4 regions of the Blautia sp. DFI.9.10 genome follow, and region 1 is predicted to be linked to each of the others. Evidence: predicted binding sites of a transcription regulator. Region 1 holds the regulator's gene; each other region holds the start of a gene.

Region 1 (4,457 bases):
GCATGGAAAAAGCCGTGCGATCAACGCAGAAAATCCTCATGGAGAAAAAGGCAGAGGCGGTATGGCTGCAAGTCATCTGGGACCGTCCAGAAAAGGAAGCCCGTGTCTCAGGGATATTGAGCCGGGAACTGTGGTAACTCTGGCAGAAATGGAAGGACCGGGACAGATCAATCATATCTGGATCACCGTTGATAACAAGACTACAGAGGCAGATTGCTTTGTACTGAGAGATCTTGTAATCCGTATGTACTGGGATGACGAGGAAACTCCTTCCGTGGAAAGTCCTCTGGGTGATTTCTTCTGCTGCGGATTCGGAAGAGAATGTTTTGTAAATTCTGTTCCGGTGGCTGTTGTTCCAAACAGGGGCTTTAACTGCTATTTCCCGATGCCGTTTAAGAAGAAAGCAAAGATCACACTGGAAAACCAGCATGCAAATAAAATCCCGGCTTTCTTTTATCAGGTAGATTACTGTCTCTATGATGAGCTTCCGGACGATATTGCTTATTTCCATGCGCAGTGGAGAAGGGAACGGTTGACAGAAAAAACAAAAGATTATACAATTTTGGATGGAGTAAAAGGAAAAGGCCATTATATAGGAACCTACATGGCACTTACCACACTGGAACGTTACTGGTGGGGCGAGGGAGAAATGAAGTTTTATATTGACGGAGATGAGGAGTATCCGACCATCTGCGGAACAGGAACGGAAGATTACTTTGGAGGTTCCTGGAGCTTTGCCAAACAGGTGGATGGAAAAACCGTGGAACAGAATTATAACACACCGTATCTGGGATATCCGTATTATTCTGCTCATGACGAACTGATCCACAATTTTTATCATAATGATGACTGCCCGCCAATGAGAGGCTTTTACAGATGGCACTTACAGGATCCGATCTGCTTTGAAGAGGATCTTCGCGTTACGATCCAGCAGATAGGCGTCGGATACCGTGGCCTGTTTGAACGACAGGATGATGTGGCAAGTGTAGCGTACTGGTATCAGACACTTCCTCATGCACAGTTCCAGCCGTTGATGTCAAAAGAGGATAGATGGCCCAGATAAAAAGGGTGGTAGAGATTGAAAAAACAGGTATTTTGCGGGGTATTTGCCCTGGCTCTGGCAGTGACAGGATGTGGAGCCCAGAAGAAGGAGACTGCATCTGATATTGTGCCGGAGAACAGACAGGAACTGACGATCCTTCATGTGGATGCAGACACAGAGGGCTTTGATTCTTTTATCAGTCAGGCGGAAAAGGATCTTGGAATAGAGATCCATATCGAAAAATGTCCGTCTAATGCGGACAATCGCCAGGCCAAAATAGCAACTCTTCTGACATCAGGAGATGATTCTGTTGATCTGATCACAGTAAATGATGAGATGATATCCGAATTTAAGCATAAGGGATTTCTTCTTCCGCTGGAAGATACGGTTATGACAGAGGAGACAGCGGCGAATTTTCCACAGGAATACCTGAAAGAAATATGCATGTCAGACGGACATATTTTTTCGGTACCGTTCAGGATGGATATTATGGCATTCTGGGTGAACCAGGAATTGCTGGATCAGGCTGGTCTGGACAGACTCTCCGGTCTCAGTGATCTTGAGATTCTTCAGAAAAAGCTTCAGAATACGGGAAAATATGCATACGGGGATGCATGGGAGATTTCCTACATATATAACAGTATCAGCGAGTATGTCAATTTTTTCGGAGGAGATTATACAGACTGGACGGATTCGAAAACCAGAGAAGCGGCAGGATATATGAAGCGAATGCTGGATACAGGGATGATATCAGAGGAGAATCTGATCGACCAGCATGATCAGCTGAGTGAAAAATTTATAAACGGCCAGTATGGATGTATGTTCATGTATACCGGTGCGTTGAGTACCTTTCAGAATGCAGGCGTGTATGGAAAAGATAAGATCCATATGGCACCATTTCCGGAATTTGACGAGAAGGTGACCAATATCGCAACCTGGCAGTATGTACTGAATAAAAATTCTGATCATAAAGAAGCAGCTCTGAAGTTCCTTCAGTATGTGTCCGGATATGAGGCCAGTAAAAATTACGGACAGCTGACAAAAATGTGTCCGGCAAGACTGGATGTGATCGAGGATAAGAATTTTGATCTGGATGGCATTGAAATGATCCGGCAATATCTGAAAGATTATAAGCTGAAAGCAAGACCACTGTGTGCCGATTCCATAGAAGCTATTTCGGCTATGGGTACGGAATTTCAGAAATATGTGCTGGGACAGAAAACAGAAGCGGAATTTTTTGCCGGGGCACAGAAATGCATAGACCAGTATTACAAAAAAGCATCGTACTGATGCTTTTTTTGTTGCGAAAAAATAAGAACTTTTTTTCAAAACATATTGACAAATATTTTACATGGTGATATCTTAAAGACTGTAGATGTTAGCACTCCACTAAAATGAGTGCTAACAGATATAAAAAAAGAATCAACATCCGTCAGGAAAGAATAAAAAGGAAAGGAGATGGATTCATGGAAGAGGTGTTGAATGAGCGCAAGCAAAAAATCTTAAAAGCAATCATCAAGACCTATATGGAAACCGGAGAACCGGTTGGTTCCAGGACCATTTCCAAGTATGCGGATCTCAATGTCAGTTCCGCAACGATCCGAAATGAAATGTCAGACCTGACAGATATGGGCTATATCGTCCAGCCTCATACCTCAGCAGGAAGGATTCCTTCAGATAAGGGCTACAGACTTTACGTCAATGAGCTAATGAAGGAGAAGGAAGCGGAGGTCGCAGAGCTGCGAGATCTGATCATTGAGAAGACAGATAAGATGGATAAGGTGCTTAAGAAGGTTGCGAAGGTTCTTGCTTCCAATACCAACTATGCTACCATGGTTTCCGTTCCGCAGTACAGCGGCAACAAGATCAAGTTCATCCAGCTGTCGAGGATGAGCGAGCTTCAGCTTGTGGCAGTGGTTGTCAGTGACAACAACACAGTCCGGAACCAGATCATCAATCTGGATGAGGAAATGGACGACCAGACGATCCTGAAACTGAATCTTCTTCTTAACACCAATCTCAATGGGATCCCGATCCAGGATATCAACCTTGGGATGATCGCCAGACTGAAGGAACAGGCAGGCAGCCACAGCGGTGTGGTGGCAACGGTTCTGGATGCAGTGGCAGCCACCATTCATGTGGAAGAGGAAGATATGGAGATCTATACTTCAGGTGCAACTAACATCTTCAAGTATCCGGAGCTTGCCGATAAAGAGAAGGCAACGGAGCTGATCTCCGCATTTGAGGAGAAGCATGAACTTGCCGATCTTGTAAAAGAACAGATGTCAGATGGAGAGAATACAGGAATCCAGGTTTACATCGGTGATGAGATGCCAATCCAGACCATGAAGGACTGCAGCATTGTAACTGCCAGATATGAACTGGGAGACGGAATGTACGGAACCATCGGGATCATCGGTCCCAAACGAATGGATTATGAGAATGTAGTGGACAGTCTGAAGGAACTGAAGAATCATCTGGATGACGTTTTGAAAAAGAAGAAAACTTAGAAAGGCGGTAGAAAAAAAGTGTCGGAGGAAACAAAGAAAACATCCGAAGAGCAGGAAGCGGAGAAGGAAATCCCCGTAACTGACGGAGATCAGGAAGAAGAAAACCTGACACCGGAGGGAGAAGATCTGCCGGAGGAAGAAAACAATACTCCAGGCGAAGAAGCTGCCTCAGAGGATAAAAAAGAAGAAAAATCAAAAACTTCCTTCTTCGGAAAGAAGAAAAAAGATAAATCTGAGCAGAAGGTGGAGGAACTTACCGATCGCCTGAAGCGTACCATGGCTGAATTTGACAATTTCCGTAAAAGAACGGAAAAAGAAAAATCCAGTATGTACATCATCGGAGCAAAAGAGATCGTTGAAAAGATCCTGCCGGTTGTGGATAACTTCGAAAGAGGTCTTGCACAGGCACAGGAAGGCGATGCTTTTGCAGATGGAATGAAAATGATCTACAAGCAGCTTACCACAACACTGGATGAGCTTGGTGTGAAGCCGATCGAAGCAGTGGGAAAGGAATTCAACCCGGATTTCCATAATGCAGTGATGCATGTGGAGGATGAAGAGGTTGGAGAGAACATCGTGGTGGAAGAATTCCAGAAGGGTTACACCTACAAGGATTTCGTAGTACGCCACAGTATGGTAAAGGTTGCGAACTAACTGACAACAAACTTTATTTTAACAGATACAGACTAAAACAGGAGGAAAAAATCATGGGAAAGATTATTGGTATTGACTTAGGTACAACAAACAGCTGTGTAGCCGTAATGGAAGGTGGACAGCCGACAGTTATCGCAAATACAGAAGGCGCAAGAACAACACCATCCGTTGTAGCATTCACAAAAACAGGAGAGCGTCTGGTAGGTGAGCCTGCAAAACGTCAGGCAGTTACAAATGCAGACAGAACGATC
Region 2 (4,457 bases), on a different contig from region 1:
TCCTACAGATATTGCGAGGACACCAGTTCTGGTGAAGGAATCCCTGACCAGGGATCAGTTCCGTTTATATCAGCTGATCTGGAGACGTTTTGCGGCGAGCAGAATGGCACCGGCACGTTATGAGACCACGTCTGTCAAGATCGGAGCAGGTGAGTATGTGTTCACGGTTGCAGCATCCAAGGTTGCCTTTGATGGCTTTATGTCTGTGTACACAGAAGAGGGCGATGACAAAAAGGGCAATGTTTTAAGTCAAAGTCTTGAAAAGGGTATGGAGCTGAAGCTGAAAGAACTGAAGCCGGAGCAGCATTTTACACAGCCGCCGGCACATTACACAGAGGCTTCACTTGTAAAGACTATGGAAGAGCTTGGAATTGGACGTCCGAGTACGTATGCGCCGACCATCACAACGATCATCAGCAGACGCTATGTATCCAAGGAACAGAAAAATCTTTACGTCACAGAGCTTGGAGAGGTTGTTAATAATATTATGAAACAGGCTTTTCCAAGTATTGTGGATGTAAACTTTACAGCAACTATGGAGGGGCTTTTGGACTGCGTGGAAGCAGGTACCGTACAGTGGAAAACGGTTGTACGTAACTTCTATCCGGATCTGAAGCATGATGTGGATGAGGCTGAGAAAGAGCTTGAGAAAGTTGATATACAGGATGAGGTTACGGATGTGATCTGTGACAACTGTGGCCGCAACATGGTGATCAAGTACGGTCCTCATGGAAGATTTCTTGCATGCCCCGGATTTCCGGACTGCCGTAATACAAAACCATATTATGAGAAGATCGGTGTTGCATGTCCGAAGTGCGGCGGCGAAATTGTCATGAAAAAAACGAAAAAAGGCAGAAAATATTACGGATGTGAGAATAATCCGGAATGTGATTTTATGTCCTGGCAGAAACCTTCTGCAAAGAAATGTCCGAAATGTGGTAATTATATGCTCGAAAAGGGAAATAAGCTGGTTTGCAGCCAGGAAACCTGCGGATATGTGGAACAAAAACCAAAAGATGAAGATTGATTGAATAAATGCTTTTCTATTAATTTTCAGAAAATCCCGTTAAAAATAAAAAAAATATAAAAATGTCTTGTAAATTTCCAGAATAACGTGTAATATTAGACTAGAAAAACGATTTCTTTCAAGGTACGAAAGTGAAAGGAGGAAAAATGAGCGTTCAGTTGCTAGATAAAACTAGAAAAATCAATAAGCTTCTGCATAACAGCAGCTCAAGCAAGGTAGTGTTTAACGACATTTGCCAGGTGCTCATGGAAACCTTAAGTTCCAATATCCTGGTACTCAGTAAGAAAGGTAAGGTTCTGGGAGTCAGTATCTGCCCGGGTGTGGATGAGATCACAGAGCTGATCGATGACAAGATCGGCGGACATATCGACCCGTTATTGAATGAGAGATTTCTTGGTGTTCTTTCCACAAAGGAGAATGTCAATCTCCAGACACTTGGCTTTGAGCATGTACCCGGAAATTATCAGGGAATCGTGAATCCGATCGATATTGCAGGTGAGAGACTGGGAACGTTATTCATGTACCGCAATGATCATCCCTATGATATTGAGGATATTATCGTCAGCGAGTATGGTACAACAGTTGTTGGCCTGGAAATGATGCGTGCGGTTCATGACGAGAACGCAGAAGAAGACAGAAAACAGCAGATCGTTAAATCGGCATTCAGTACACTGTCCTTCTCAGAACTTGAGGCGATCATCCATATTTTTGATGAGCTGGATGGGGATGAGGGTATCCTGGTTGCCAGCAAGATCGCTGACCGTGTAGGTATCACCAGATCCGTGATCGTAAATGCACTGCGTAAATTCGAGAGTGCAGGTGTGATCGAATCCCGTTCATCCGGTATGAAGGGAACTTACATTAAAGTTCTTAATGAAGTGATCTTTGATGAGCTTGAGGAGATAAAAGCACAGAGAAGCAAGAAGGCATAATGTGATCAGCACTGTCAGATGCTTGATATAAGATAAAGAACGTGACAAAAGAGACTTCCCGCTAGCGTGGGAGTCTCTTTTTTGTCTGTTTCATAAAATTAAAATAAATAATGAAATTAAGAAAACAAGAGAAAACAAGAGCATAAAAGAGATAAAACCAGAATAATATAGAAAAACCATATCTTAAAAGGGTTGCGAAAATATGCGAAATTCACTAATATAGCCATAGTGATTAGCACTCGTATAAAGTGAGTGCTAGCAGACGAAGATGAAACTTATAAAGGAGGAACATAGATCATGAAGTTAGTACCTTTAGGCGACAGAGTAGTATTAAAACAGGTTGAAGCAGAAGAGACAACAGCATCCGGAATCGTACTTCCGGGACAGGCACAGGAGAAACCACAGCAGGCAGAGGTTATCGCAGTTGGTCCTGGCGGAGTTGTAAATGGCAAAGAAGTAAAGATGGAAGTAGAAGTCGGAAACACTGTTATTTACTCCAAATATGCAGGAACAGAAGTTAAGATGGATGGTACGGATTACATCATTGTAAAACAGGAAGATATCCTGGCAGTTATTAAATAATATAAACATCTTATCGTATATCAATATAAATAGGAGGTCATTTTATCATGGCAAAAGAAATTAAATATGGCGCAGAAGCAAGAGCAGCACTTGAAGCTGGTGTAAATAAACTTGCAGATACAGTAAGAGTAACACTTGGACCGAAAGGAAGAAACGTAGTACTTGACAAATCTTTCGGTGCTCCGCTTATCACAAACGATGGTGTTTCCATCGCAAAAGAGATCGAGCTTGAGGACGGATTCGAGAACATGGGTGCTCAGATCATCAAGGAAGTTGCATCCAAGACAAACGATGTAGCAGGTGATGGTACTACAACAGCGACTGTACTTGCTCAGGCAATGGTTCATGAGGGAATGAAGAACCTGGCAGCAGGTGCCAACCCGATCATCCTCAGAAAAGGTATGAAAAAAGCAACAGATGTTGCAGTAGAAGCGATCAAGAACATGAGCCAGGCAATCAACGGCAAAGAGCAGATCGCTAACGTAGCAGCAATCTCTGCAAGTGATGAGCAGGTTGGACAGCTTGTTGCTGATGCTATGGAGAAAGTTTCCAAAGACGGTGTTATCACTGTTGAGGAGTCCAAGACCATGCATACAGAGCTTGACCTTGTAGAAGGTATGCAGTTTGACCGTGGATATATTTCCGCATACATGTCCACAGATATGGAGAAAATGGAGGCAACTCTTGATGATCCGTACATCCTGATCACAGACAAGAAGATCAGCAATATCCAGGAGATCCTTCCACTTCTTGAGCAGGTTGTTCAGGCCGGTGCGAAACTTCTCATCATCGCTGAGGATGTTGAGGGTGAGGCCCTTACAACTCTGATCGTCAACAAACTGAGAGGAACCTTCCAGGTAGTAGCTGTAAAAGCTCCTGGCTATGGTGACAGAAGAAAAGAGATGCTTCAGGATATCGCGATCCTGACAGGCGGACAGGTGATCTCCGATGAGCTTGGTCTTGACCTGAAAGAAGCTAAGATGGAGCAGCTTGGACGTGCAAAATCTGTTAAAGTTGCAAAAGAGAACACAGTTATCGTTGATGGTCTCGGTGACAAAGATGCCATTGCAAAACGTGTTGCACAGATCCGTGCGCAGATCGAGGAGACAAAATCCGAGTTTGATAAAGAGAAACTTCAGGAGAGACTTGCAAAACTGGCTGGCGGCGTAGCTGTTATCCGTGTAGGTGCTGCTACTGAGACAGAGATGAAAGAAGCAAAACTTCGTCTTGAGGATGCTCTTGCAGCAACAAGAGCAGCTGTTGAGGAAGGTATCATCGCAGGTGGCGGATCTGCTTACATCCATGCTTCCAAAGAGGTTGCAAAGCTTGCAGCAACACTTGAGGGAGATGAGAAGACAGGTGCTTATGTGATCCTGAAAGCCCTTGAGGCTCCGTTGTTCCACATTGCTGCAAACGCAGGACTGGAAGGCGCTGTTATCATCAACAAGGTAAGAGAGTCTGAGGTAGGTACAGGCTTTGATGCTCTGAATGAGAAATATGTAAACATGGTTGAGAATGGAATCCTTGATCCTGCAAAGGTTACAAGAAGTGCACTTCAGAACGCAACAAGTGTTGCATCTACACTTCTTACAACAGAGGCTGTAGTTTCTACGATCAAAGAGGATACTCCTGCTCCGGCACCAAACCCGGGAATGGGAATGATGTAATTTCAAGCAGGCAGGTAAATAATTTACAAAATGAGAGGGCCTGCGTCATGGACGCGGCTCTCTTTTTGTGTTATAATCAAAAGAAATCAGTAAATTACGAAAGGAAGAAGCAAATGAGTGACTTATATTCAGAACTTCTGGTAAAGAAGAAACAGACAGGGAAGGATCTTGCTATAAAATACGGTCTTATTGCACTGACCGTGATCATGGTTCTGGGAGGTCTGGTGCTGAATGCACTTCTTCTGGTTC
Region 3 (4,457 bases), on a different contig from region 1:
ATCTGTGGAGATATACATCAGGTTCAGAGAAAGACTTGTCTTTCCTGCTTCGGAAAGGAGCTCCTGTGCTTTAGCCGGATCATTGTCGTAGGTATTGTCCGGTTTTGTATAGTAGAGTGTATCCGGTGTAAAAATAGAATCTGCAGGCTCTGCATAATCCTCGGAAAGGAAAGCAAACTGACAGAACTCCTCTTTATTCAGTGCGTATGCGATCGCCTGACGTACCTTTACATCCTGAAGATCTTCGTTCAGCTCATTCATGAACATGGCGTTGACACGTCCGGAATTATAGGTATTGATGTTTACGTTATCGTAAGCACTGACGGTATCGTAATCATCTGCGCTGATCAGACGTGCATCCAGATCTCCGCTTGCAAGTGCCGCATTGGCGGAGCTGGAATCCTTTACGATCTTGAAGGTGATGGAATCCAGATTTACATCATCAAAATAGTCATCGAATTTTGTTACTTTATAATACTCTCCGGATTTGTATTCCTCGAACTTAAAAGGACCACTTCCCACCGGTTCATTGTTGAGATCACTTTCTCCGATATTCTCCACGCCGTCATAAATATGCTTCGGAATACAGTAAACCTGGCTCAGTCCACCAAGAAATCCTGCGGAAGATGATCCAAGGGAAATCTTGACTGTAAGGTCATCAACCTTCTCTGCCTCTACTGCCTTGTCATTAACGTATCCGTAAGAAGAATACGGAACATTCTGCTTCTCATCTACCAGCACCTGCATGGTGAATACCACATCATCGGCTGTAATCGGCTGACCGTCATGCCATTTCAGTCCGTCTTTGAGCTTCAGTGTGAATTCGCTGGCATCATCATTGGCTGTTACACTTTCGCAAAGTCCGTTTCCGTAATACATCTCTCCGTTCACGATCTCAAAAAACGGGCTGTACAGAGCCTGCATCATATCGAAGCTTGTCTGATCCACAACATAAAGCGGATTGATGTTCTGCGGATCTGCTGTTTCTGCAATGGTAATATTTCCGCCTTCCGCCTTGGTTCCTTCTGTTTCTGCTGCAAAAACAGTCATTCCTGACATAACAGTTGTTCCTGCCACTGCAGCTGCCAGAAGCGCTGCCAGTACTTTTTTTCTCATTTCCTGTTCCTCCTGTGTTTCAGTGAGTATACCTCTTTTCCCACCAGTTTAATATGATATAGGCAAGATAATACTATACCATATTACCTTTGTCAAGCTGTCCCTGGCTCTTCAGAGATTTTTTTACTGCATTTCGTTAAAGCTTGTATTTATTCTACATACAGATCACACAGGCGTCAAGATAAATTTTCTGTATCTTGCCTCTGATCTATATATATTTCCTTAATTCGTCATATTTTTGATCCAGTGTCCGTAATTGCACTTCAAAAATGCAGGCACGCATTTAAAGATCTGATCTGCATTCAGGCAGCATACCACCATTGCCGGGGATGCATTGACCACAAATGCCATAAACATGGACAGAGGGATCACGATCCCCCAGGTACTGATCAGGTCAACCTTCATGGAATAGGCGATGCTTCCGCTTCCCCGGATGATACCACCGTTTGTCGGCATCTGATAGGACATTCCTACCATTACTACACTTAAGTCATTACCGAAAGCCCGAAGGCAACCCCTGCAATTTCCACACAGCGCAGTGTAGCAAGCAGGATCTGCGTCACCGCAAAGAAAAAGTAAGTAAACCGGATGATCGCCAGATAGGAAAGACCGGCTTCGATAATCGTCTGGTCTGTTGTAAAAAGCCCCAGCAGCTGTGTTGGAAAAAGGCTGGCCAGGATAAACAGCATAAGGGCAATAAAAAAGCCTGTGCGCATGGCCCAGGCACTGATCTTCCTTACCGGCTCTGTCTCTTTCTTTCCCCAGTACTGACTTCCGAATATGACAAGTCCGTCTCCCAGCGCCATAAGCAGCTGCTGAAAGACGAACTGTACCTGGTTTACGGTAGTCACACCGGATAATGCAGTTTCGCTGAAGGCTCCAAGCATAATGTTGTCCGCAAGATTGACACTTAAGGTCACTACATTCTGCAGCACCAGCATGGAGCATAATTTCAGAAAATTACGATAAAAATTCTTCATCAGTCTTTTACGATGGCAATGATATCATCTGCGTTGATCACCAGATATTTCTCACCCTCATATTTGATCTCGGTTCCTGTGTATTTTCCGTAGATCACACGGTCGCCCGGCTTTACCTGTACCGGTACTTCTTTACCGTCTACGACCTTACCGCCACCTACTGCGATAACCTCTGCCTGTTGGGTTTTCTCCTTGGAGCTGTCCGGAAGTACGATGCCGGATGCGGTTTTGTCTTCTGTCTCAAAATATTTTACGATAACTCTGTCTGCAACTGGTTTTAATGCCATATTCATTTCCTTCTTTCTGTGATTATTAGCACTCTTGAGCTTCGAGTGCTACTCTTTTTTTATCATACTACATATCCGAAAATTGTCAAGATATTTGCAGATATGTAGTATGATATTATTTATGATAGGGCTCTCCACTGATGATACGATAGCTGCGGTAGATCTGTTCCAGAAGGATCACACGCATCAGCTGATGAGGAAATGTCATCTTCGAAAAGCTTAAAGCATAGTCTGATCTATTCAGTACTTCTTTTCCAAGACCGATAGAGCCACCGATCACAAACTGGATATGGCTGGTCCCACGTATTCCCAGCTCGTTGATCTTCCGTGCGAAGTTCTCAGAGGTCAGCTGTTCGCCTCCGATCTCCAGAGTAATCACAAACGCATCATCCCGGATATATTTAAGAAGACGCTCCCCTTCCTTGTTCCGAATGGCATCTTCTACTGTTTCGCTGGCATTATCCGGCGTTTTTTCGTCGGACACTTCTATGATCTCCAGCTTGCAGTAACGCCCGAGGCGCTTGGAATACTCCGCAATGGCATCCCGCAGATATTTTTCCTTGATCTTCCCTACTGTCAGGATACTTATTTTCATCCGCCGTTCTCCTCCAGATAATTCTCAAATTCTTCTGCTGACATCAAAACCTTCCTTGGCTTAGTTCCTTCCTCCGGACCTACCACTCCTGCGTCACAAAGCTGATCCATGATCCTTGCCGCACGGTTAAATCCGATCTTGAACATACGCTGGAGCATACCGATGGAGGCCTTTTCCTTCTCAATGATAAATTTACCGGCTTCTGTAAAATAGACATCTCTGTCACCGCCGCCGGCTCCTCCCGGGACACCGGCTGTATTGACCTGCTTCTCGATGGAGGTATCATAAACAGCACCCTGATTTTTGTCAGAAACATATTCTACGACTGCACTGACCTCCTCATCGGAAACAAAAGCGCCCTGCAGTCTGGCCGGCTTCTGATATCCCTGAGGATAAAACAGCATATCGCCCTTGCCAAGAAGCTTCTCGGCACCGTTCATATCCAGGATCGTCCTGGAATCCACGCCGGAGGATACGGAAAATGCGATCCTGGACGGCATATTGGCCTTGATCAGACCTGTGATGACATTGACCGATGGCCTCTGGGTAGCAATGATCAGATGGATACCAGCTGCACGTGCCAGCTGGGCCAGACGGCAGATCGCATCCTCAACTTCTCCCGGCGCAACCATCATAAGATCCGCAAGCTCGTCCACGATGATCACGATCTGCGGCATCTTCTCAGGTGCCTTTTCTCCCTCCGGGACCCGCATATTGGCAACCTTTTTGTTATATTCTCCAAGATTACGTACCCCATATTCCGCAAAGGCATTGTAACGGCTGGTCATCTCGGAAACAGCCCAGTTCAGCGCACCGGCCGCTTTCTTCGGATCTGTGACCACCGGAATGAACAGGTGCGGGATCCCGTTATATACACTGAGCTCCACCACCTTCGGATCGATCATGATCAGACGCACCTCATCCGGTGTAGCCTTATAAAGGATGCTGATGATCAGCGTATTGATGCAGACGGATTTTCCGGAGCCGGTTGCTCCGGCGATAAGAAGATGCGGCATCTTGGCAATATCTGCCACTACCGGTTTTCCGGCAATATCCTTACCTGCTGCAAAGGACAACTTGGATTTTGCATTTTTAAACTCCTCTGACTGAAGAAGATCCCTCAGCATGACCGGGCTGTTCTCCTTGTTCGGAACCTCGATCCCCACGGCTGCCTTTCCCGGTATCGGTGCTTCGATGCGGATATCCGGTGTAGCAAGATTCAGCTTAATATCATCGGAAAGACCAACGATCTTGCTGACCTTCACACCCATTTCCGGCTGCAGCTCATAGCGGGTAACGGTAGGTCCGCAACTCACATTGGTAACGGTTACATTGACGCCGAAATTATGCAGGGTTTCCTGAAGCTTCTGTGCTGTTTTACGCAGATGTGCATCGGAATCTCCCTGAGATCTGCCATCTCCGCGCTTCAGAAGCTTCAGCGGCGGATACTGATATGGTTTCTTCTCCGGAGCTTCTCCC
Region 4 (4,457 bases), on a different contig from region 1:
CTGATCTTATTCTTTATTTCAGGAAAAACCTTTAACAGAAGTGCAAGATTAGTCATTGGTGCAGTTTCGATCATTACTACCTGCTCGCCCTCAGGAATGGCATTCAGAATGTCACGGATAAAAAGCACTGCATTATCAGAAGCAGCCTCTGATTTTGCTTCCGGCAGTACGCAATGGCCAAGCCCTGTCTCTCCGTGGAATTCTTCCGCATAAATTGCCGCTTTCACAAGAGGACGGTCCTGGCCTCCTGCCACCGGAACCTTCAGTCCGTAAAAATCCACCAGCTCCAGTGCATTTTTGGTCACTCTTTCTATCCTGGTACTTCCTGCAGATGTCGTCACTGCAAGCAGCTCCAGTTCATCCTGATGTGCTGCCGCATATGCCAGTGCGATCCCGTCATCGATTCCGGGATCACAGTCCATGATAACCTTGATCTTATCTCCCATATATTCACCTCTGTAAAAACTCTTTCCCCAATTTTATAGTATTGCCGAATTTCCGCTGTTTACCTGTTCCAAGTATAACAGAGTGAGGAAAGAGTGTAAAGTTAATCAGAATTCGTTACTGTTCACTCCGTTCTCAGCAACACGCTTCGCGGAATATTACCAGTAAACAATAATCAAAATTCACCTCTGTACTTCAGGCTGAAACGTAAAGAACCCCTCTGCCAGGCATTGGCAGAGGGGTTGAAAAAAGGGGGTTATATTCATTTATATAAACAAATGCGATGTGCAATTTGGAGCTTTAATATTTGCAATATCCGTTTGGGTTGTTCCGGATATTGTTATTATGCTATATCCCATCACCCGGAGCTTGCAATCCAGTACCGGGGCTTCACAATAAATGCTGATCAATCAATAGAAACAAATTTCTTCTCTTCTGCTTCTTTCTTGGTCTCTTCCTTCGGGAAGGTTACATGAAGGATTCCGTTCTCATATTTCGCATGGATATCTTCATGCTTAATGCTCGAGCCTACATAAAAGCTTCTGTTGCAGGTTCCTGTATAACGTTCTCTGCGAACATATTTACCTTTATCATCCTTCTCGTCTTTCTTCTCTTCTCTGGTTGCCTGAATGTTCAGATAACCATTCTTCAGCTGGATCTTCACATCCTCTTTCTTAAATCCCGGAAGATCGATCTCCAGTTCATAATTGCCATCTACATCACGGATATCTGTCTTCATCATATCCTTCACCTGAGGATAAGCATTGGCAGCTGCCTGACGGCCTGTCGGATATCCCATAAAATCATCAAATAAATCTTCTCCGAAAATACTTGGCATTAACATAACTCATTCCTCCTGATCTATATTCGCTGCGTGCTGCGCAGGCGTTTTTAATTTACTGTTTCTGAAAACATCTGCAAATTCTGTAAGAACTTTCTCCGGAAGATTTCTTTTTTCTCTCTTCCTTTGTTCTGTATGTACTATAACACGCATTATTAGCACTGTCAAGAGGCGAGTGCTAGTTTCACACTTTCTTCACATTTTCCGTAATTTTACGATCCATTTTTCCGATACATATGTCTTAAGCGCCGAAGATAGAAGGACTCCCAGGATCAGAAATGGAACTGCCTGAAAAAACACTCCCATAAATACATAAATATAATAACTGCTTTCATAAAAAAGAGCCCACGTCTGCTGAATACAGAAAAGAACATCTGTATCGGGACCATGGATTCCGTATTCAGTGCAGTGGAGATATGCTTCATGAGATCTGTCGAATAATACATTTAATCGATACCGGGACGGTAATAAGGCAGGCTACCGCACCAGATAGCATGGCTGCAACATCCTGGAATAGGAACTGGGAATTAAGAATGATCTCTAGGCTATATTGCTGTGTCTGAATGTATGAAAATAATAAAATAGTTCCTCCAAGATAAGCAAACAGCAACGTATTTACCGTTGTACCGATAATTTCTTTCCCAACCTGATAGCCAGAAGCTGTAAGCTCTTTCGCTGTCAGACTGTTTTTATGAGTCCAGACTTCATATACAGAAGATGTTACAGATAATGCTGTATCGATAACAGCCCCAAGAGTACTGAAAACAGTTACAAATATTCCTACATGAAGCATGTTAATATGAAGGTCCGTACTGTAATAATACATAAAATCGTCTTCCGAAATCTGCAGCTCATTTAACCCGTAACTTCCTGATCTCCATGTAATAATATAAATCGGAATAAACAAAAGTAACATTACCAGCAGTGTAGCCAGAAAAGCCGCCCGCGTCTTTGGATTATTTCCGTTCTGATAAAACAGAGAAATATAACAGACACCTGCACCTGCCACCAATATCAGGAGCAGTACAGGAAAACCGGCAGACATCAGCATAATTGAAAAAAATAAAATTACAATATTCCCCGCCAGTGTCATAATTGACATGGCTCCACGCTCTCCGCCAATCAAGATCACCAGAAAAATTAAAATCAATGCAAGAAAAATGATCATTCTCTGACACCCCTTTTCCGTGATGGTATTTTCATAATCACTGAAGCAATAAAAACAGATACCGGTATTGCCAGTACAATTCCAATACTTTCTATCAGAAAACGACAGATATCATATGGAATGTGGTATCTCACGATCGTTACAAAGCTTATATCATTATTCATCTTAAGTATGAACATGGGAATCATGCCGCTTGCCAAAACAAACAGCAGTACATTTATCATGGTTCCCATAATATCATATCCGATTTCACGACCGGAATGTATCAGTCTTCTCAGAGAAACCGATGGATTTTTCCGCACGATCTCTCCTACTGCTGCGCTGATCGTCACCGTCACATCCATAATTGCACCAAGTCCTGTCAGCATAATATCTGCCCAGAATATATCTGCTGAATTGCCTGTACTTCCAAGGTATTCCAGATTGGAATAATCCAGATCTCCGTACATATAAATAGAAAATTCAAACAATGCCATGATCAGAAACAGAACACACAGTGTTGAAAGAACTGAGGAAAATGTTTTTCTATGAATTCCATTTAAGCAGATCAATGTAGTCAGTGAAAAAAGAACTGCGATGACATTACAGATATTTAAAATATTTTTCCCTTCTGTAAAAGCCTGAAATCCATACGCAAATATGACTGTATTCAGTATCAGTGATATGATCGTGTAAAATCCCTGCTTTCCTGTAATGCAGATCAGCAGAAAAAATAATCCTCCTGCCAGTAATGCCAGATACCCATCCCTTTTTACAGAACGTATCGTTTTTCCGGGGCTTTCCTTTGAACCGCTTAAAAGAACGGTGTCTCCTTTATGATATTTCTTGGTCTGAACCTGAGAAGATGTATATTCATTAGAGACCGTTATTTTTTCCCCTTTATGCGAACCGTTTAATATCCGTGCCGTAATATTCTGAGTATAATAATATTCTTTTGAGCCCCTGGTTCCTTCTCTGCTCAGAGTCTGTTTTTCTGTTACGGAACATATTTTTGCCAGCGGTGTATGATAAAATCGGGAATTACAGCAGGTAAACAGAACAAAAATAATATATATGCCGGCTAAAAGATATTTTTTGTGAAATATGCAGGATTTCATTAACTTCATTCCCCCTGTAGAAATATTGCAATTGTAAACGCACTGACCGGTTGCTTTTTATCGAAGTAACATTCTACGCTTTTTGAAAGTATTGGTCAATATAAGGTATACAAAAAACAGCAGCAGAACCGTTTTCACAGTTCTGCTGCCCCCATAATTATTTTAACAAATACCTAACTCCAAAAAAACCATTATTTACAAAGCGCAGAAAATGCATCTGCAACAAACTGAACCTTGGTTCCGATAATAACCTGTACAGAAGTTTTTCCAGGTTTGATCACGCCTGCAACACCTGCAGATTTGATCACCTTATCATTTACAGCTGTAATATCCTTAACCTCAAGTCTCAGTCTTGTGATGCAGTTATCGATGCTTGTGATGTTCTCTTTTCCGCCACAGCCTTCCAGGATCTTCGCGGCAATAGCAGTATAGTCATCATTTGCAAGCTCGATATTCTTCTCTGCCTCAAGATCGTCATCGTCTTCTCTTCCCGGAGTCTTCAGATCAAATTTCTTGATGGCAAAAAGGAATACAACATAGAATACGATAAATGCTGCAATTCCAAGAGGAAGGATGAGCCATGTCTTCTGTGCTGCCGGAAGTGAGGATGAGAAAAGTAAATCCATCGCACCGGCGGAGAAGCTGAAGCCTGCACGGAAGCCAAGAGCAACTGTGATCATGGTAAAGATACCGTAAAGTAATGCATAGATCACATAGAGGCCAGGAGCAAGGAACATAAATCCAAACTCGAACGGCTCAGTTACACCACAGATAAATGCACAGATCGCTGCAGATGCAACAAGACCGATGGCAACTTTTTTCTTTGCAGGTTTCGCACATTTAACCATTGCAAGTGCTGCACCAGGAATACCAAACATCATACATGGGAAGAATCCGGACATGTACA

The links. Region 1 encodes HrcA, which represses chaperone genes, less so after heat shock. Its sites were predicted from a motif close to TGTTAGCACTCNNNNNNNNNGAGTGCTAACA; they were not measured.
Region 2: groES (co-chaperone GroES) is a predicted target of HrcA. The motif match lies at 2,190-2,220, and genes of this name have one in related genera.
Region 3: groES (co-chaperone GroES) is a predicted target of HrcA. The motif match lies at 2,407-2,437, and genes of this name have one in related genera.
Region 4: NE671_RS11285 (Hsp20/alpha crystallin family protein) is a predicted target of HrcA. The motif match lies at 1,439-1,469, and genes of this name have one in related genera.

What each region holds. Positions count from the first base shown of each region.
Region 1 covers NZ_JANGAA010000024.1:44,239-48,695, reverse strand. Annotated here, with positions in the region: gene NE671_RS13365 (glycoside hydrolase family 172 protein) at 1-1,063, shown strand, start outside; gene NE671_RS13360 (ABC transporter substrate-binding protein) at 1,079-2,332, shown strand; gene hrcA (heat-inducible transcriptional repressor HrcA) at 2,509-3,552, shown strand; gene grpE (nucleotide exchange factor GrpE) at 3,571-4,206, shown strand; gene dnaK (molecular chaperone DnaK) at 4,260-4,457, shown strand, end outside.
Region 2 covers NZ_JANGAA010000029.1:23,639-28,095, forward strand. Annotated here, with positions in the region: gene topA (type I DNA topoisomerase) at 1-1,027, shown strand, start outside; gene codY (GTP-sensing pleiotropic transcriptional regulator CodY) at 1,174-1,959, shown strand; gene groES (co-chaperone GroES) at 2,257-2,541, shown strand; gene groL (chaperonin GroEL) at 2,589-4,208, shown strand; gene NE671_RS14320 (DUF6106 family protein) at 4,322-4,457, shown strand, end outside.
Region 3 covers NZ_JANGAA010000001.1:197,374-201,830, reverse strand. Annotated here, with positions in the region: gene NE671_RS00890 (ABC transporter substrate-binding protein) at 1-1,116, opposite strand, end outside; gene NE671_RS15885 (hypothetical protein) at 1,339-1,593, opposite strand; gene NE671_RS00885 (MATE family efflux transporter) at 1,602-2,096, opposite strand; gene groES (co-chaperone GroES) at 2,096-2,383, opposite strand; gene rlmH (23S rRNA (pseudouridine(1915)-N(3))-methyltransferase RlmH) at 2,499-2,978, opposite strand; gene NE671_RS00870 (DNA translocase FtsK) at 2,975-4,457, opposite strand, start outside.
Region 4 covers NZ_JANGAA010000018.1:6,790-11,246, reverse strand. Annotated here, with positions in the region: gene NE671_RS11290 (nucleoside hydrolase) at 1-446, opposite strand, end outside; gene NE671_RS11285 (Hsp20/alpha crystallin family protein) at 851-1,288, opposite strand; gene NE671_RS11280 (YibE/F family protein) at 1,707-2,453, opposite strand; gene NE671_RS11275 (YibE/F family protein) at 2,450-3,550, opposite strand; gene NE671_RS11270 (PTS transporter subunit EIIC) at 3,742-4,457, opposite strand, start outside.